4 regions of the Novosphingobium sp. BL-S-24 genome follow, and region 3 is predicted to be linked to each of the others. Evidence: predicted binding sites of a transcription regulator. Region 3 holds the regulator's gene; each other region holds the start of a gene.
What was found. Region 3 encodes LexA, which represses DNA repair genes until DNA is damaged. Its sites were predicted from a motif close to GTTCCNCNCTTGTTCT; they were not measured.
Positions count from the first base shown of each region.

Region 1: ACZ1JM_RS05780 (putative DNA modification/repair radical SAM protein) is a predicted target of LexA. The motif match lies at 2,440-2,455, and genes of this name have one in related genera.
Region 2: ACZ1JM_RS08485 (PA0069 family radical SAM protein) is a predicted target of LexA. The motif match lies at 2,586-2,601, and genes of this name have one in related genera.
Region 4: ACZ1JM_RS08040 (S24 family peptidase) is a predicted target of LexA. The motif match lies at 1,820-1,835, and genes of this name have one in related genera.

Region 1 is NZ_CM145488.1:114,194-118,401, reverse strand. Features, by position in the region: gene ACZ1JM_RS05800 (PepSY domain-containing protein) at 1-222, shown strand, start outside; gene ACZ1JM_RS05795 (DUF808 domain-containing protein) at 328-1,272, opposite strand; gene ACZ1JM_RS05790 (hypothetical protein) at 1,244-1,423, opposite strand; gene ACZ1JM_RS05785 (flagellin N-terminal helical domain-containing protein) at 1,451-2,275, shown strand; gene ACZ1JM_RS05780 (putative DNA modification/repair radical SAM protein) at 2,458-3,699, shown strand; gene ACZ1JM_RS05775 (UdgX family uracil-DNA binding protein) at 3,696-4,208, shown strand, end outside.
Region 2 is NZ_CM145488.1:685,020-689,227, forward strand. Features, by position in the region: gene ACZ1JM_RS08465 (N-formylglutamate amidohydrolase) at 1-371, opposite strand, end outside; gene cpdR (cell cycle two-component system response regulator CpdR) at 535-909, shown strand; tRNA gene ACZ1JM_RS08475 (tRNA-Val) at 1,008-1,082, shown strand; gene ACZ1JM_RS08480 (NADP-dependent isocitrate dehydrogenase) at 1,279-2,502, shown strand; gene ACZ1JM_RS08485 (PA0069 family radical SAM protein) at 2,612-3,682, shown strand; gene ACZ1JM_RS08490 (hypothetical protein) at 3,754-4,026, shown strand; gene dnaE (DNA polymerase III subunit alpha) at 4,078-4,208, opposite strand, start outside.
Region 3 is NZ_CM145488.1:360,688-364,895, forward strand. Features, by position in the region: gene ACZ1JM_RS06875 (ComEC/Rec2 family competence protein) at 1-1,418, shown strand, start outside; gene lexA (transcriptional repressor LexA) at 1,412-2,101, opposite strand; gene ACZ1JM_RS06885 (molybdopterin molybdotransferase MoeA) at 2,207-3,409, opposite strand; gene moaC (cyclic pyranopterin monophosphate synthase MoaC) at 3,424-3,909, opposite strand; gene trpC (indole-3-glycerol phosphate synthase TrpC) at 3,952-4,208, opposite strand, start outside.
Region 4 is NZ_CM145488.1:593,792-597,999, forward strand. Features, by position in the region: gene ACZ1JM_RS08030 (MAPEG family protein) at 1-365, shown strand, start outside; gene ACZ1JM_RS08035 (MBL fold metallo-hydrolase) at 370-1,077, opposite strand; gene ACZ1JM_RS08040 (S24 family peptidase) at 1,120-1,632, opposite strand; gene ACZ1JM_RS08045 (hypothetical protein) at 1,869-2,069, shown strand; gene ACZ1JM_RS08050 (hypothetical protein) at 2,059-2,439, shown strand; gene ACZ1JM_RS08055 (acetolactate synthase large subunit) at 2,531-4,204, opposite strand.

The DNA.
Region 1 (4,208 bases), 250 kb from region 3:
GTCGGTTTTTCGAGCCCAGCATTAGCCGATATACCCGGCAAAGGATGGATCAGTGGTGAGAAAGTGAAGAGCATGCTGTTGAAGCAGGGCTATAGCGTCACGAAACTTGAAGCAGATGACGGGCATTGGGAAGGCGAAGCTACGAAAGCCAACGTCAAGTACGATTTCCACGTTGATCCTCGTTCGGGCGCAATCACTAAGATGGAACGCGATAACGATTGATACTTGTTGATTTGAAAGATCGATTTATTGGGAAGCTGACACGCATAGGTCGGCTTTCCACCAACCCTTGCCACTCCGCTTAACCTTGAATAATGCCCACGCAGCCTAGTGCGCCTTGCCGCGTGCCTTGGCGATAACGTGGACCACTGCCGCGACAATACCTCCCAGAATCAGACCGACGATGGCCGACGCCACCGCATAACCCAGCCATCCTGCGATCGCGCCCAACGGCCCGGTAGCGTGCTCCAGGAAATGCTGGATATCGTGTGCGACATGCGCCGGCTGCGGCATGCCCAGTTCCTCAAGCCCGTGCAGGATGATCCCGCCGCCGACCCACAGCATCGCCAGCGTCCCCACGGTGCCCAGAACCTTCAGCACGACCGGCATGGCCCGCAGCAGGAAACGTCCGGTGGCCTGCGCGCCGCCGCCCGGCTTCTTCGTCAAATGCAGGCCAACATCGTCCATCTTCACGATCAGGGCGACGGCGCCATAGACGATCAGGGTGATCACGATCCCGACCAGCGCCAGCGTGACAGCGCGCGCGAACAGCGTCGTATCGCCGATTTCCGCAAGCGCGATGGCCATGATCTCCGCAGACAGGATCAGGTCGGTGCGAACCGCACCGGAAATGCGCGACTTTTCGAACGCGGCTACATCCTCGATCGGGTCTTCCAGCGTCTCACCATGCTTGGCGCCGCCGAATTTCTCGACCACCTTCTCCGCCCCTTCGAACGCCAGATAGAGACCGCCCAACATCAGGATCGGCGTGATCGCCTGCGGAAGGAAGGCACTGAGCAGCAGCGCGATCGGCAACAGGATCAGCAGCTTGTTCTTCAGCGATCCTTTGGTGATCTGCCAGATGATCGGCAGTTCACGGTCGGGCGTGAACCCGGTGACATAGCCCGGCGTCACCGCCGCATCGTCGATCACCACGCCTGCCGCCTTGGATCCTGCCTTGGCGACCCCAGCGCCCACGTCGTCAAGCGAGGCGGCTGCCGCACGGGCAATCACCGATACGTCATCAAGCAATGCGACCAGGCCGGATGGCATTCGAAATCCCTTTAGTTGCAGATGCGAAATAGAGGCGCGCAATGCGGGTGATTTGCTTTGCAATCAAGCGAAAGCACAGCGCCCTTAAAAGTGCCCGGCCACTGTCGTTCTCTTCATCATACGAAGGATGCACCAAGATCGGCGCTTCCAAGTAGACGGCTTTACCGGGGAACACACAATGTCAGTCATCAACACGAACATCAGCGCGATCCGCGCCTCGAACGCTTCCAACTCTGCCAACAAGATGCTGGGCACGGCGATGGAGCGCCTGTCGACCGGCAAGCGCATCAACTCGGCCAAGGACGATGCCGCCGGCCTCGCCATCGCGACGTCGATGACCTCGCAGATCAAGGGCATGAGCCAGGGCATCCGCAACGCCAACGACGGTATATCGCTGGCCCAGACCGCTGAAGGCTCGCTCTCGGAAGTCAGCAACATGCTGCAGCGCGTCCGCGAACTGGCGATCCAGTCGGCATCGGGCACCTACCAGAGCTCTGACCGCGCTGCCATGCAGCAGGAAGTCACCGCGCTGACCACGCAGATCACCTCGTCGATCACGCAGACCAAGTTCAACGGCAACACCCTGATCTCGACGACCTCGGGCACGGACGTCACCTTCGACATCCAGACCGGTTCGAACTCGGGTGAAAAGGTGACGCTCACCTCCAAGGCGATCAACGGCGCGAACCTCACCGCCTCCTCGCTCGACGTGACCGACGCCTCCAAGGCCGCCTCGACGCTGACCGCGGTCGACAACGCCCTCAAGGACGTGAACGCCACCCGCGCTTCGCTCGGCGCCGGCCAGAACCGCCTCGAATCGGCGATCAACAACCTGACCAACAACGTCACCAACCTCTCGGACGCCAAGAGCCGCATCGAAGACGCCGACTACTCGGCCGAAACGACCCAGATGGCCAAGGCCCAGATCCTGAGCCAGGCATCGACCGCGATGCTCGCCCAGGCCAACCAGAGCCAGCAGAACGTCCTGTCGCTCCTGCGCTAAGCGCAACCGCGACACCGACAACGACCTTCCCGTCCCCGGGTAGGTCCCAGCCCGGCGGTCAACAGACCGCCGGGCGTTTCGGTTGATTGATCGGCGCCCACCGCATCGCGGTCGGGCGCTTTATTTTGACTTGGCCGAACGTCCGCCTTGTATGCCGACGAAAAAGAACATAATTAGAACGAATGGCTTTACCTTCCGTCATGGACCGGCTGACGATTTTGGCCGACGCCGCCAAATACGATGCATCCTGCGCATCGTCGGGCACGGCGAAGCGCGACAGCCGCGATGGCAAAGGTATTGGATCGACGGAAGGCATGGGCATTTGCCATGCCTATGCACCTGATGGCCGCTGTATCTCGCTGCTGAAGCTGCTGCTGACGAACCACTGCATTTTCGATTGTCACTACTGCATCAATCGCAAAAGCTCGAACGTGCGACGCGCACGCTTCACGCCGCAGGAAGTCGTGGACCTCACGCTGTCGTTCTATCGCCGCAACTACATCGAAGGTCTGTTCCTGTCTTCCGGCATCATCAAATCATCGAATCACACGATGGAACAGCTGATAGAAGTCGCTCGTATCTTACGAGAAGAGCATGATTTTCGCGGATACATCCACCTAAAGACCATTCCTGAAGCGGACCCGGAACTGGTGGCTCAGGCGGGGCTGTGGGCAGACCGAGTATCCATCAACGTCGAACTGCCGACCGATGCCGGCCTTGCCCGTCTAGCGCCTGACAAGAATGGCGGGACGATAGAGGGGGCGATGGGCAATCTCTCCGATGCGATCGTAGAGGCGAAAGACGCTCAGAAGCGTTTCACCAAAGCTCCGCGTTTCGCCCCGGCAGGGCAATCGACGCAGATGATCGTGGGGGCGGACGGCGCAAGCGATGCGCAGATCGTCGGCAAAGCCAGCACGCTGTACGATCGCTTTTCACTGCGCCGTGTCTATTATTCCGCTTTCAGCCCGATCCCTGAAGCCAGCGCCGTGCTCCCTCTCAAGCGGCCCCCGCTACTCCGCGAACATCGCCTGTATCAATCGGACTGGCTAATGCGCTTCTACGGGTTTGCGCCGAGCGAAGTGCAGGATGCGGCAGATGCCGATGGCATGTTGCCGTTGGATATCGACCCCAAGCTGGCCTGGGCGCTCAAGTTCCGCGATCGCTTTCCCGTCGATGTGAACCGTGCCCCGCGCGAGGATCTTCTGCGCGTGCCCGGTCTCGGCACCAAGGCAATTCAGGCCATCCTGATGGCGCGACGGTATCGCACCATGCGCTTGGAAGACGTGGCGCGCTTGACCACCTCGATCAAAAAGCTGCGTCCGTTTATCGTCACGGCGGATTGGCGACCCACCCTGCTCACCGACCGCGTCGATTTGCGCGCGCGCCTGGCGCCCCCCGCCAAGCAGATGGAACTGTTCGGGTGATCGCGGTCGACCTTCTCGAAACCGACGATTTCGAGGCTTGGCGGACCGAGGCTCGTCGCTTGGTTGGCCAAAGGATTGCCCCCGATGCGGTGGCGTGGAGCGAAGGCGGTGGAACGAACGACCTGTTCGCAATGCCCTCCTCAATGCCGATGCCGAACCGGGATGTTCGCGAGGTCAGGGCAAATCGTGCGTTCATCGAACTGGCCCGCCGGGTGATCCTGCACACCGATCCCCAGCGGCTCGATTTGCTTTATCGGACTTTATGGCGGTTGCAGGAGTACCCTCGGCTGATGGAAGACGCCGCCGATCCCGATGTGATCGCGCTGGAGCGCCTAGCCAAGCAGGTCCGTCGCGACATTCACAAGATGCGCGCCTTCGTTCGCTTTCGGTCGGTAATAGAGGAAGATGATGGCGAAGCGGTTGAACGCTACATCGCCTGGTTCGAACCGGATTATCGGATCGAACGGCACAATGCCGAGTTCTTCGTCAACCGCTTCGCCAGCCAGCGC
Region 2 (4,208 bases), 320 kb from region 3:
AGCGGCAGCCCGCCTTCGGGACGAGCGTCCCGCGTGAACATCTCCCAGTCGATATCCTCGACCGACCGGTTAAGATCGACCAGCGCACGCGGGGCATGGGCGATCAGCAGGCTAGCTCCGGTATTGGCAGCCACCCCCTGCCCCAGCATGTCGGCCAGCCGATCCTCCAGCCGCAGGACGATCGGCCCTGCATGGCGGAAATCGCGTAGCAGGCCGGGCGGATAGCTGCGTCCGGCGTGAGGAACCGCGATGATCACGGGAATTTCGGACGCTGTCGGCGCGTCCAACGTGAAGGCGGCGGCACCGGGCAGTCCGGGAATGCGGCCGCCCCGTATGGGCTGCGAATCATTCTCGTCCATAGGTCCAGTCATGCACGGACGCTGTGCGTTTTACGCACCCGTGTCAAAGCGTCCCGATCCCGGTCACCTCGAAATCGGCACGAGAATTTTAACGGGTAGCGGGTTATATGACGGACATAAGCCGACGCAGTGCGTTGCCCCCCAGCGAACGCCTAAGAAACTGGAAACTATCGCGATGATCCGCATTCTTCTTGCCGAAGACGACGACGCAATGCGCACGTACCTAACCCGGGCGCTCCAGAACGCGGGCTACAGCGTCGTCGCGGTCGATCGCGGAACTGCCGCCCTTCCCCTGTTGCGCGAAGACGATTTCGACCTTCTGCTGTCGGACATCGTCATGCCGGAAATGGACGGCATTGAACTCGCCCAGAAGTGTGCTGAAATTTCGCCGATGACCAAAGTGATGTTCATCACCGGTTTCGCCGCCGTCACCCTGCGCGCCAGCCGCGAAGCCCCACAGGCGAAAGTCCTCTCCAAGCCGTTCCACCTGCGCGACATCGTCATGGAAGTGCAGCGCATTTTCGGCCTTGCCGAGCAAGTCTCGCTCTGATCCCAAAAAACTTGATCAAGCCCCTTGCCACGGTAAAAAACCGCCGCTAGAGGGCCAGTCCTCCCACGGGGACACCCGGACGGAGCGCTCAATGGAATGGGCGTATAGCTCAGTGGTAGAGCACTATGTTGACATCGTAGGGGTCGCAAGTTCAATCCTTGCTACGCCCACCATTCCAGAAAACCCGCCGCGAAATCGGCGGGTTTTCTGCTTTATAGTCAATTTTTCCGGTTTCACCTGATCTTCACTCCGCGTCGTTGGTCAGGTTCGGCGCCGATAGTGAGGTACCCCACCAGCGTCGGCCTTGCCATGCGTGTGCTGCCTGCCTAGAGACGCGGGCAATTCTCACCCCAGGGGAGTCCCTTTAGAATGGCAAAGATCAAGGTTGCTAATCCCATCGTCGAGATGGACGGCGATGAAATGACCCGCATCATCTGGCAGTGGATCCGTGAACGTCTGATCCTCCCCTACCTCGATGTCGATCTGAAGTACTACGATCTCTCGGTCGAGAAGCGTGACGAGACGGGGGACCAGATCACCATTGATGCTGCCAACGCAACCAAGCAGTACGGCGTCGCCGTCAAGTGCGCGACAATTACGCCCGACGAAGCCCGCGTCGAGGAATTCAGCCTCAAGAAGATGTGGAAGTCGCCCAACGGCACGATCCGCAACATCCTTGGCGGCGTGGTATTCCGCGAACCCATCGTGATCTCTAACGTCCCTCGTCTGGTTCCGGGCTGGACAGACCCGATCGTGGTTGGCCGTCACGCCTTTGGTGACCAGTACAAGGCCACCGACACCCTGATCCCCGGCGCCGGCAAGCTGCGCCTCGTCTGGGACGGCGAAAACGGTGAAAAGATCGACCTCGACGTGTTCGACTTCCCGGCCCCCGGCGTCGCCATGGCGATGTACAACCTGGACGAATCGATCCGCGATTTTGCGCGCGCCTCGTTCAACTACGGTCTCAACCTTGGCTGGCCGGTCTACCTGTCGACCAAGAACACCATCCTCAAGGCGTACGACGGCCGCTTCAAGGACCTGTTCCAGGAAGTGTTCGACAAGGAAGGCTTTGCTGAAAAGTTCAAGGCGGCCGGCATTTCTTACGAGCACCGCCTGATCGACGACATGGTTGCCTCCGCGCTCAAGTGGTCGGGCAAGTTCGTCTGGGCCTGCAAGAACTACGACGGCGACGTGCAGTCGGACACCGTGGCGCAGGGCTTCGGATCGCTCGGCCTGATGACGTCGGTTCTCCTCTCGCCCGATGGCAAGACGGTGGAAGCCGAAGCCGCGCACGGCACGGTCACGCGTCACTATCGCCAGCACCAGCAGGGCAAGTCGACCTCGACCAACCCGATTGCCTCGATCTTCGCGTGGACCCGTGGCCTCGCCTATCGCGGCAAGTTCGACAACACGCCGGACGTGGTCAAGTTCGCCGAGACGGTGGAACGGATCTGCATCGAAACCGTCGAGAGCGGCAAGATGACCAAGGACCTCGCGCTGCTGATCGGCCCGGACCAGTCGTGGATGACCACCGAGCAGTTCTTCGAAGCAATCGTCGAGAACCTCGAGCAGGAAATGGCCACCTGGGCCTGATCTGAACCGGGCGACTTTCGTTTGAACAAAAAGCCCGTCGACCATCGCGGTCGGCGGGCTTTTTTTATGCCGCATTGACATTTGTTCTCTATTTGTTCAACCTTATGGCATGGATGCGATCAAGGGACGAGGAGCGGTCAGCGGCGCAACCAGCGCGCGTTTCAATCTTCCCACGCGGGAAATGGACGGCGACTGGCGAGACTGGTCGGAAGAAGTCGACGGTCCGGTTAGCCATCCGGCCACCACCGTCACTGAGGAACATCCGCGCTCTATCCTGTCGTTCAACAAGTCTCCCGATGTACCGTTCGACCGGTCGGTGAACGCGTATCGCGGCTGCGAGCACGGCTGCATATATTGCTTCGCACGGCCAACGCACGCCTACCACGATCTCTCACCGGGCCTTGATTTCGAAACCCGTCTGTTCGCCAAGCCCATGGCGGCGAAGCTGCTGCGGGAGACTCTGGCGAAAAGCGGGTACAGGCCTGCCCCGATTGCGATGGGGACCAACACCGATCCTTATCAGCCCATCGAAGCGCAGTACCGCATCACCCGGCAAGTGCTGGAACTGTGCCTGGAATGTGGCCATCCGGTCACCATCACGACCAAGTCGGACAGGGTACTGCGCGATCTCGATCTGCTGGAACCGCTGGCGCGCCGTAATCTCGTCCATGTCGGCATTTCGATCACCAGCCTTGATCCCGTGCTGTCGCAAAAGCTGGAGCCGCGCGCATCCTCTCCGGCGAAGCGGATGGCGGCGCTGGGGCGACTGATCGAGCATGGCGTGCCCGCGCACGTGTCGGTGGCCCCGGTGATCCCGGCAATCACCGACAGTTTCATGGAAGCAATTCTGGAGGAGGCAGCGCAACGCGGCGTCAGTTCGGCCACGTGGATCGTGGTGCGTTTGCCCCATGAAGTGGCGCCCCTGTTTCGCGAATGGCTGGCGACCCACTTTCCGGATCGCGCCGGAAAGGTGATGGCGACGATTCGCTCGATCCGGGGCGGACGAGACAACGATCCGGATTTTGTTACGCGGATGAAGCCGGAAGGTGTGTGGGCGGATTTGCTGCGTCGCCGCTTTAGGGTCGCGACGCAGCGGCTAGGAATGACCGGTCCCTATGTAGCGTTGGATTGTTCGCAGTTCCGCCGCCCTTCGCTTGATGGGCAGCTATCGCTGCTGTGAAATCCACGATCGGGAACCCACGACAAGAACGGCGCGTTTGGCCCCTCATCACCACGCAGGGAGTCGAACAGATGGCAGACGAGATTTACGAAACCCGCCAGACCGGCGAAGCTCAGCCGACTCACACGACGATCATTCGCGAATCGCCGCGCTCCAGCAGCAGCACCGGGATCATCATGGCCGTCATCCTGCTGGTCGTCGTGATTGCTGGCATCTACCTGTTCAGCCAGAATTCCTCTGAAAGCGCCAAGGACAACGCCATTGCCGAAGCGGCGAGCAATGTCGGCAACGCTGCTACCAAGGTAGGCAACGCTGCCGAAGAAGCGGTCAGCACGAACAAGTAAGCGTGTTTGAAAGGCGGTTGCCACCCGGTAGCCGCCTTTCCCGCCGCCCGGTCAGGCAGCCATCGGCATCCGCTCCGGCCCGCGCTTGGCGGTGAGGGACACGTTGGTGATGCCTGCAACGGCCTGAAGCTGCTCGGCGAAATCACCGTCCAACGCGAAGTCGCGGCCCAGCCGCACTTTCT
Region 3 (4,208 bases):
AAACCGATGATGCGGCGATGCGGGATTCCGGCTTGGCCCACCTCTTATCCGTAAGCGGTTTGCACGTCAGCGCGGTGGTCGGCGCAGTTTACATCCTGTTCTTGCGGCTTCTTGCGCTGATCCCCTGGCTGGCGTTAAGGATCAGGTTGCCTGTTGCGGCAGCCGCTGTGGCCGCATTGGCCGGTATCACCTACACGCTGATTTCGGGTTCGGAGGTACCGACTGTTCGCTCCTGCATAGGCGCAATATTAGTGCTGGCAGCGCTGTCACTGGGCCGTGAACCTCTCTCGCTGCGGATGTTGGCGGTGGCTGCGCTCAGCGTGATGCTGATCTGGCCAGAAGCCGTCACTGGCCCGAGCTTCCAGATGAGCTTCGGTGCGGTTCTAGCTCTGGTTGCGGTAAGCACTGCTGCCCCAATCCGACTGTTTACTCAACCGCGCGACGAAGGGATGGCGATAAAGGCGTTGCGCCAGATAGCGATGCTTTTGCTGACAGGGATCGTTATCGATCTGGCTTTGATGCCGATCGGCCTATTTCATTTTCATCGCGCCGGGATTTACGGCGCGCTGGCTAATGTGCTTGCTATCCCTCTAACGACATTCATTGTCATGCCTTTGCTTGCCGCTGCTCTTATTCTGGATATCGCGGGACTAGGGTCACCAGTATGGTGGATGGCACAGAGTGCGATTGATCTGCTCGTGGCGATCGCGCATTGGTTTGCTTCTCGACCGGGTGCCGTAACTGTGCTGCCTGCAACGGGAAATGCCGCATTTTTGACATTCGCGGCGGGGGGACTTTGGATCGGGCTATGGAATGGGCGCATTCGCTGGATAGGCCTTCCCCCAGCCCTGATCGGTGCAGGCAGTCTGGCCTTTGCTCCACCCCCTGACATACTTGTTTCAGGTGACGGCCGTCATGTTGGACTTGTCGACGAAACAGGCCAAAATCTGTTCCTTCTACGCGACGGCGGTGACGGTTATTCTCGAGACAACATGAAGGAACTCGCCGGGATGGAAGGCGATCCTATAGCGTTGACCGAGTGGCCCGGCGGTGCATGTAATCCCGATTTCTGCGCAATAACAATCAGACGCGGCAATTCCGCCTGGCGGGTCCTAATTTCCCGCGGAAGGAACTCCGTGCCTGAACGATCACTCGCCGCAGCTTGCGATCATGCCGACATCGTCATTTCGGATAGATGGCTACCCCGAAGTTGCAGCCCGACATGGTTGAAAGCGGACCGCAATTTCCTCTCAGAAACCGGCGGAATGACTATCAACTTGTCTAAAAGGAGCTTTCGTACGGTCGCACAGGATCAAGGTCAGCACGGATGGTGGCGTCCAATTGAGCGCAAACTCTATGTACGAACGAACATTCCTACAACGCCCACTATTCCCCAAGGTCCGCTTGCAAGTCAGTGATAACGACGCAGAAGCCCGGCGAGCTTACCTTGAACTTCGACCTCATCCGAACGATAGATCTGCGGCTCATAAGCGGCGTTGGCGGGATCGAGGCGGACCATTCCGTTCTCGCGCCGCAAGTATTTCAACGTAGCTTCCTCACCACGAACCAGCGCAACAATAATCTCTCCGTCACGAGCGGTACTCGTCCGTTTCACGAGCGCAAAATCCCCGTCGAGTATGCCTGCCTCGAGCATTGAATCGCCCGACACTTCAAGAGCATAGTGCTCACCCGAACCAAGCAAAGCAGCAGGAACCGGAAGCATCGACTGCCCCTCCAACGCTTCAATAGGAACGCCAGCAGCAATGCGGCCGTGCAAAGGAATCTCGATGACGTCGTTCGCCGGGCTGGGCGTATCCATTGCCGTCCGCTTATTGGCCGTATGAAGGGCTGAGGCGACAGAAGGCGCGGACGATTTAGCTCCTGCTCCATCGGATTGCCGCAGTACTTCGAGAGCACGAGCACGGTTCGGCAGACGTCGAATGAAGCCGCGTTCTTCCAAAGCCGATATAAGGCGATGAACACCCGATTTCGACTTGAGATCCAGCGCCTCCTTCATCTCTTCGAAGCTTGGCGAAATACCACTTTCTTCCAAGCGCACCTGGATGAACTGGAGCAATTCGTGCTGCTTGCGCGTCAACATGTCGCTGCCTCTTAATTGCCATCCGATATGATCATCGAATAGTGTTCCGCTGTGAACATTGAGGGAACAATTAAGCAACAAAATACAGGGGCGTCAAGCGGAGACCTACAGAATACCGCCGTTGCGGAGCATGAAAACCTGCACATTTTCGCCTTTGCCGGCTGCAGGTGCATGAGCTGCGCGATCAATCAGCACGTTGCATTCAGATAGCGCGTACAACGCGGCACTATCCTGGTTGATAAGGGGCAGCACTTCCTTGCCATCCCACCGCCCCCGCAAGAACTCACGCCTCGACCCGGTTGATCGAACCGACGCTCCTAGCATAGCGGAGACGCTATTCGGAACAGCGACGCTAGCACCGAGTAACTGACGCAACAAGGGGAGCAGGAAGAGGTAGGCAGTCACGAAACTGGAAACGGGATTGCCGGGGAGGCCAAGAATGATTTGCTTCTTCGCCGCGCTTTCACGAGTTGCGACAAGAAGTGGCTTCCCTGGCTTTATAGCCACGCGCCAGAAGTCGATAGTTGCACCCCAGCGTTCCAGCGCAGGGCGCACGAGATCATGGTCGCCCACAGAGGCGCCCCCACTCGTCACGATGATGTCCGCATCCGCCGCGGCTTCGAAGGCGTTCGTCAGGTCGTGCAAAGTGTCTGGGATTGGACCAACCGTTTTCGCATTGATTTGCAGCGGGGCGATAAGCGCGCTTAGCATCGCTCCGTTGCTGGCTGGCATTTTTCCATCAGAAGGATCGCTCGAATCCGCCGATAGTTCATCTCCGCTGTCGATGACGACGACGCGAGGCGGCTTACGCACCGTCAAATGCTTCTGGCCTGCTGCCTTGGCCAAGGCAATCTGGGCGGCACCAATCAACTGTCCCTCAAGCAGGATCTCCTGACCTTCGTGAAAGTCCATTCCTCGACGGCGGATGTGCTTGCCTGGGGGCAGGGGGGCTTCGCCGGTCAAAGCTATGGCGTCTGGTTGCCTCCCGACATCTTCTTGAAGGATGACACAGCCAGCGCCAGAAGGAATGACTGCCCCGGTGGAAATGCGCACCGCCTGGGCGTTCCCGATCGCCCCGTGGAAGGGGTGTCCCGCTGAGCTTTCGCCGACGACCTCCCAAGGTCCCCTGAATCCATCATCTGCCACGGCATAGCCGTCCATGGCAGAAAGATCGAACGTCGGTTGAGTGCGCTTTGCGAGCACCGGTTCTGCCAAATAGCGCCCAATAGCTTGGGGTATCTCGACGTGCTCGATCGCCCCGAGCCTGGCAAGCGCGAGCAGGCGGGCCTGTGCCTCTTCCAGAGGCATCGGGGGAAAATTGCTCACTCGTTCCAATCGTCAGCCCGCCAATGTCCCGATTTGCCTCCGCGCTTTTCGACAAGCCGGACGTCGCCGATCACCATGCCTTTATCCAACGCCTTGGCCATGTCATAGATCGTGATCAAGGCGATGGAGGTAGCTGTGATGGCTTCCATCTCCACCCCAGTCTTGCCAGTAAGGGACGCAGTGCCGGTGACGCGAACCGCATTTTCCTCATATGCAAATTTGATGGTGACCGCGTCGATCATCAGGGGGTGACACATAGGGATAAGATCAGCCGTCTTCTTGGCAGCAAGGATTCCGGCTATCCTAGCAGTTCCAAGTACATCGCCTTTCGGCGCGTCACCTGCGCGAATAGAGGCCAGAGCCTGCGGACTCATGGCAATCCGACCCGACGCCACTGCCACCCGGCGTGTTTCCGGCTTGTCGCCCACATCGACCATGCGCGCAGTGCCGTCAGGGTCGAGATGTGTTAGCCTCTGGGCCATTTGCGGGTATGGTCCTTTATTATCCATGCCGAACTAGACTGGTCATCCACCCGTAAGCAATGCCCGTGTCGCTCGTTCCACATCCGCCTCGCGCATCAGGCTCTCCCCAACAAGAAAAGTTCTCGCACAGGGCGACAGACGCTCAAGGTCTGCGTGGTTGTTAATCCCGCTCTCGCTAACCAGCAGAGTTCCTTCCGGTGCCCGAGGGGCGAGCCTTTCGGTAATGCCGATGTCTGTCACAAACCGCCGCAGATCACGATTGTTCACTCCAATCAACCTTGATCTCAGACGGCTTGCAC
Region 4 (4,208 bases), 230 kb from region 3:
CAGCCGCAGCCGCAGTGCTGAATTTCTGGCTGGCGTTGCGCACAGGGAAAGTCCGCTTGGGCAACAAGGTCTGGCACGGCGACGGCGGCAACCCGATGCTTATGCAACGGATGCGTGCGCACGCCAATTATATAGAGAATACCCCGTTCATCCTGATCCTGATCGCCGCGATCGAACTGACCGGCAAGGGCGGGCAATGGCTGGCGATCGTCGGCGCAGTCTACCTTCTGGCGCGCGTGGCCCACGCCTTCGGCATGGACAGGCCGCAATCGTCTCCCTTGCGCGCGGGCGGGTTCGCCATCACCGCGCTGCCGCTTCTCGGACTGTCGGCGATTGCTGTCCTGATCGCGCTGGGTCGATACTGACGCGTCAGCCGGGCAGGCCACGCGCCAGTGCATCGTCGCTGACATAGGGATTGGTGCGGCGCTCCTGACCGAACGTGCTGGTGGGACCGTGACCCGGAACGAATGTCACGTCGTCTCCCAGCGGCCAGAGCTTTTCGGTGATCGATTCGACCAGGTCTTCCAGATTGCCGCGCGGAAAATCCCAACGCCCGATGCCTCCCTGGAAGAGCACGTCGCCGACCATCGCGAACTGGCTTGGCGCGTGATGGAACACGACGTGGCCGGGGGTATGGCCAGGGCAGTGGACGACGTCGATTTCCAAGTTGCCCACCGTCACCGTGTCGCCATCCTCGAGCCAACGATCAGGTTCAAAGGTGTGGGCTTCCATGTTCCAGCGCGGGCCGTCATCGCTCAACTGGGCAATCCAGAAGCGATCATCCTCGTGCGGGCCTTCGATGGGAACGCCCAGTTCCTTCGCCAGCACTCCGGCCTGGCCGCAGTGATCAAGGTGCCCGTGAGTGACGAGGATCTTTTCGATCTGCACGCCGGTCCTGTCGATCGCCTGCCTCAGCTTCGCGAGATCGCCGCCCGGATCGACGAAGGCACCACGCATCGTCTGCGTACACCACAGCAGCGAGCAGTTCTGCTGCAAAGGAGTGACGGGAATGATCCCTACCCGCATGGACGGGGCGGCAGGGTCTTGGTCGATAGCGGAATTGGTCTGTTCGGTCATGCCGAGTGAAATGGCCGCAGCGGGGATCGATTGCAACCGGCGCTAGATACGTCCGCCTTTCCATACGACCCGCCCGATCACGTGGACATCCGATGGTTGGCATTCGAGCGGCGGATAGGCCGGGTTGTCGCTGATGAGCACGACCAAGCCCGGACGGCCGGTGTTCACGCGCTTTACCAGCAGGCTATCTTCCAGACGGACGACGTGGATGCCATCGCGCAATGAGCGAACGGTGCGATCGACCAAAATCTCGTCACCGTCCCGCAATGTCGGCTCCATCGAATCGCCGCTGACCGCGATGGTCGAGAGAAGCCCTGGCTGCAGGCCCATGCCGCGCAGCCAGCGTCCCGAAAAACGGATGGTATCGAACGCACCTTCCCCACCCGGATGAGCGCCGCTTCCGGCAGAGGCACCTATTGCGATCCTAGGTACATCCACCCAAGCCCGGGTGCCTTCCGACAAACTGGGAGCATAGGAATTTTCCTTTGTCGCGCCGAGTTCATCCTCGCTGACGTTGAAAAAGCGCGCCAGCATTCCGCGGTCATGCTCTTCCAACTTTCTTGGACTTCCTTTCCTAACGAATTGCTGAAGATAGCTCGGGTTCTTCCCAAGCATTCGGGAAAGCTGGGTTAAACTCACCTGTTTGGCGTCGGCCAATTCGAGCAGGCGGCGACGGTTGGGCTCCATGTCCATAACTTCATCCTACCCGTAGGATTTTTCCTAGACAAGTAGGATTTGCAATGGAACATAATAGGAACAAATAAGCGAATCCGAAGAAAGGAGTTGGCAGGATGCTGTTGCGCCGAATTGAGCGCTTCCTGCGCGAGACCGAAATGCCATGGACGAAGTTTGGCAGGCTGGCCGCTCAGGACCCCCGTTTCGTTGCCGATCTGCGCAACGGTCGGATCCCGCGTGACGAGACAATCGCTCGGGTCGACCTCTTCATGAAGACTTACCACACCGGCCCACGGGAGAAACGCCATGCTCGATGACACCTGCTTTACCCCCACCACCTCCCGTCCCGACGATAACCCGCAAGCCAAGCGGCAGCGTGGAACCTGGCTACGCCTGCTGGAGGAAGTTTTGCGCCTCGCAGGTCCCGATGCCGTTTTTCTCCATCACACGGAAAGAGCGTGGTCGAGCGCCATGTTCACCGGCGCGCGTCACACCGTCGCCCTATCGTTCGAGGGCCCGGAGGCAGTCACGGCAGGGGAAGCTCTGATTGCCGCCCTCCCCGATCACGAATTCAATGTGCCTGGCCATCTCGTGGCTGATGTCGTGCTGGTCGAAAGCAGCCACGCCTTTTCCCCTATGCCGCGCATGCTGGTGGAAGCGGAGTTTCTACTCCTGACCGAATGCTGATGCTGTCCGCCCCGTAGGCCCGATCGTCTCCAAAAAAAGACCCCCGTCATCACAACGATGGCGGGGGTCTTTTGATTAAAAAGCCGCTAAATCAAAGCGCCCGGGACAGCTCCTTGATCTCCGTGTTGAGGATGCGATCGTTCTCGGAATAATCGACCGGGCAGTCGATGAGATGGACGCCCGGCGTGTCGCGACAATGCGCGAGCAACTCGCGAAGATGGCCCGAGCTTTCCACCCGATAGCCGTTTGCACCATAGCTTTCGGCATACTTCACGAAGTCGGGATTGCCATAGGACAGGCCGAAATCCTCAAAGCCCATGTTGGCCTGCTTCCAGCGAATCATGCCATACGCATTGTCGTTCAGGATCAGCACTGTGAGATTGAGCCCGAGCCGCACCGCCGTTTCCATCTCCTGGCTGTTCATCATGAACCCGCCATCGCCGCACACCGCGATGACCTTGCGATCAGGATAGACCATCGCACTGGCCATGGCCGACGGCAGACCTGCCCCCATCGTGGCCAGTGCGTTGTCGAGCAGCACGGTGTTGCGACCACGAGCGCTGTAGCCGCGCGCGAACCAGATTTTGTAGATCCCGTTGTCCAGGCAGATGATCGCGTCGTCGGGCAATGCCTTGCGCACCTGATGAACCGCGTGGGGCGGGAATATCGGGAAGCGCTCGTCTTTCGCCAGCTTTTCCGTGTGCTCAACCTCCGCCTGGCGGAAGCGCAGCATGGCATCGAAATTCCATTTGGCGGACGGCGTGATCGCTTCCTTGATCTGCCACATCGCGTTGGCGATATCGCCGATCACTTCGATATGCGGAAAGTATACGGGGTCGACTTCCGCGGTTTTCGTCGACACGTGAATGACGATGCGATCATCGCGCGTGCCGTCGTTGTGCATGAAGAACGGCGGCTTCTCGATCACGTCGTGGCCGATGTTGACGATGCAGTCGGCATCCTCGATCGCCCGATGAACGAAGTCGCCCGACGACAGCGCGGCGCAGCCCAGGAACTTGGGATGGCGCTCATCGATTACGCCCTTGCCGAGCTGAGTGGTCAGGAAAGGAATTCCTGTCTTTTCAACGAATTCCCCCAGCATCTTACTGGTCATTTTGCGATTGGCACCGGCGCCGATCACCAGCAATGGCCGCTTGGCATTCTGCAACGCATCGACGGCATGAATGATCGATTTCGTGTCCGCCGTCGGCCGCCTGACCGTGGAGCGGGGGACCGGGCGTGAATCGGTGCGCTCATCGGCAATGTCTTCGGGCAGTTCGATATGCGAAGCGCCGGGCTTTTCCTCCTCCGCGATCCGGAACGCCTCGCGCACACGGCTCGGGATATTGTCCGATGACGCCATCTGGTGCGCGTACTTCGTGATCGGCTGCATCATCGAGACGACATCCAGAATCTGGAAGCGTCCCTGCTTGGATTTCTTGATCGGCTTTTGACCGGTAATCATCAGCATCGGCATCCCGCCGAGCGTGGCGTACGCAGCCGCGGTGACGAAGTTGGTCGCGCCCGGCCCGAGAGTGGACAGACAAACGCCTGCCTTCCCCGTGTGTCGGCCATAGGTGGAGGCCATGAACCCGGCGCCTTGCTCATGCCGCGTCAGGATCAGCTTGATCTGCTTCGAGCGAGAGAGTGAATCGAGGAAATCCAGGTTCTCTTCGCCCGGGACGCCGAAAATGTATTCGACGCCTTCCTGTTCAAGGCATTCGATGAATAAATCCGAAGCCTTTCGCCGGTCGCCCTCAGCCATGATC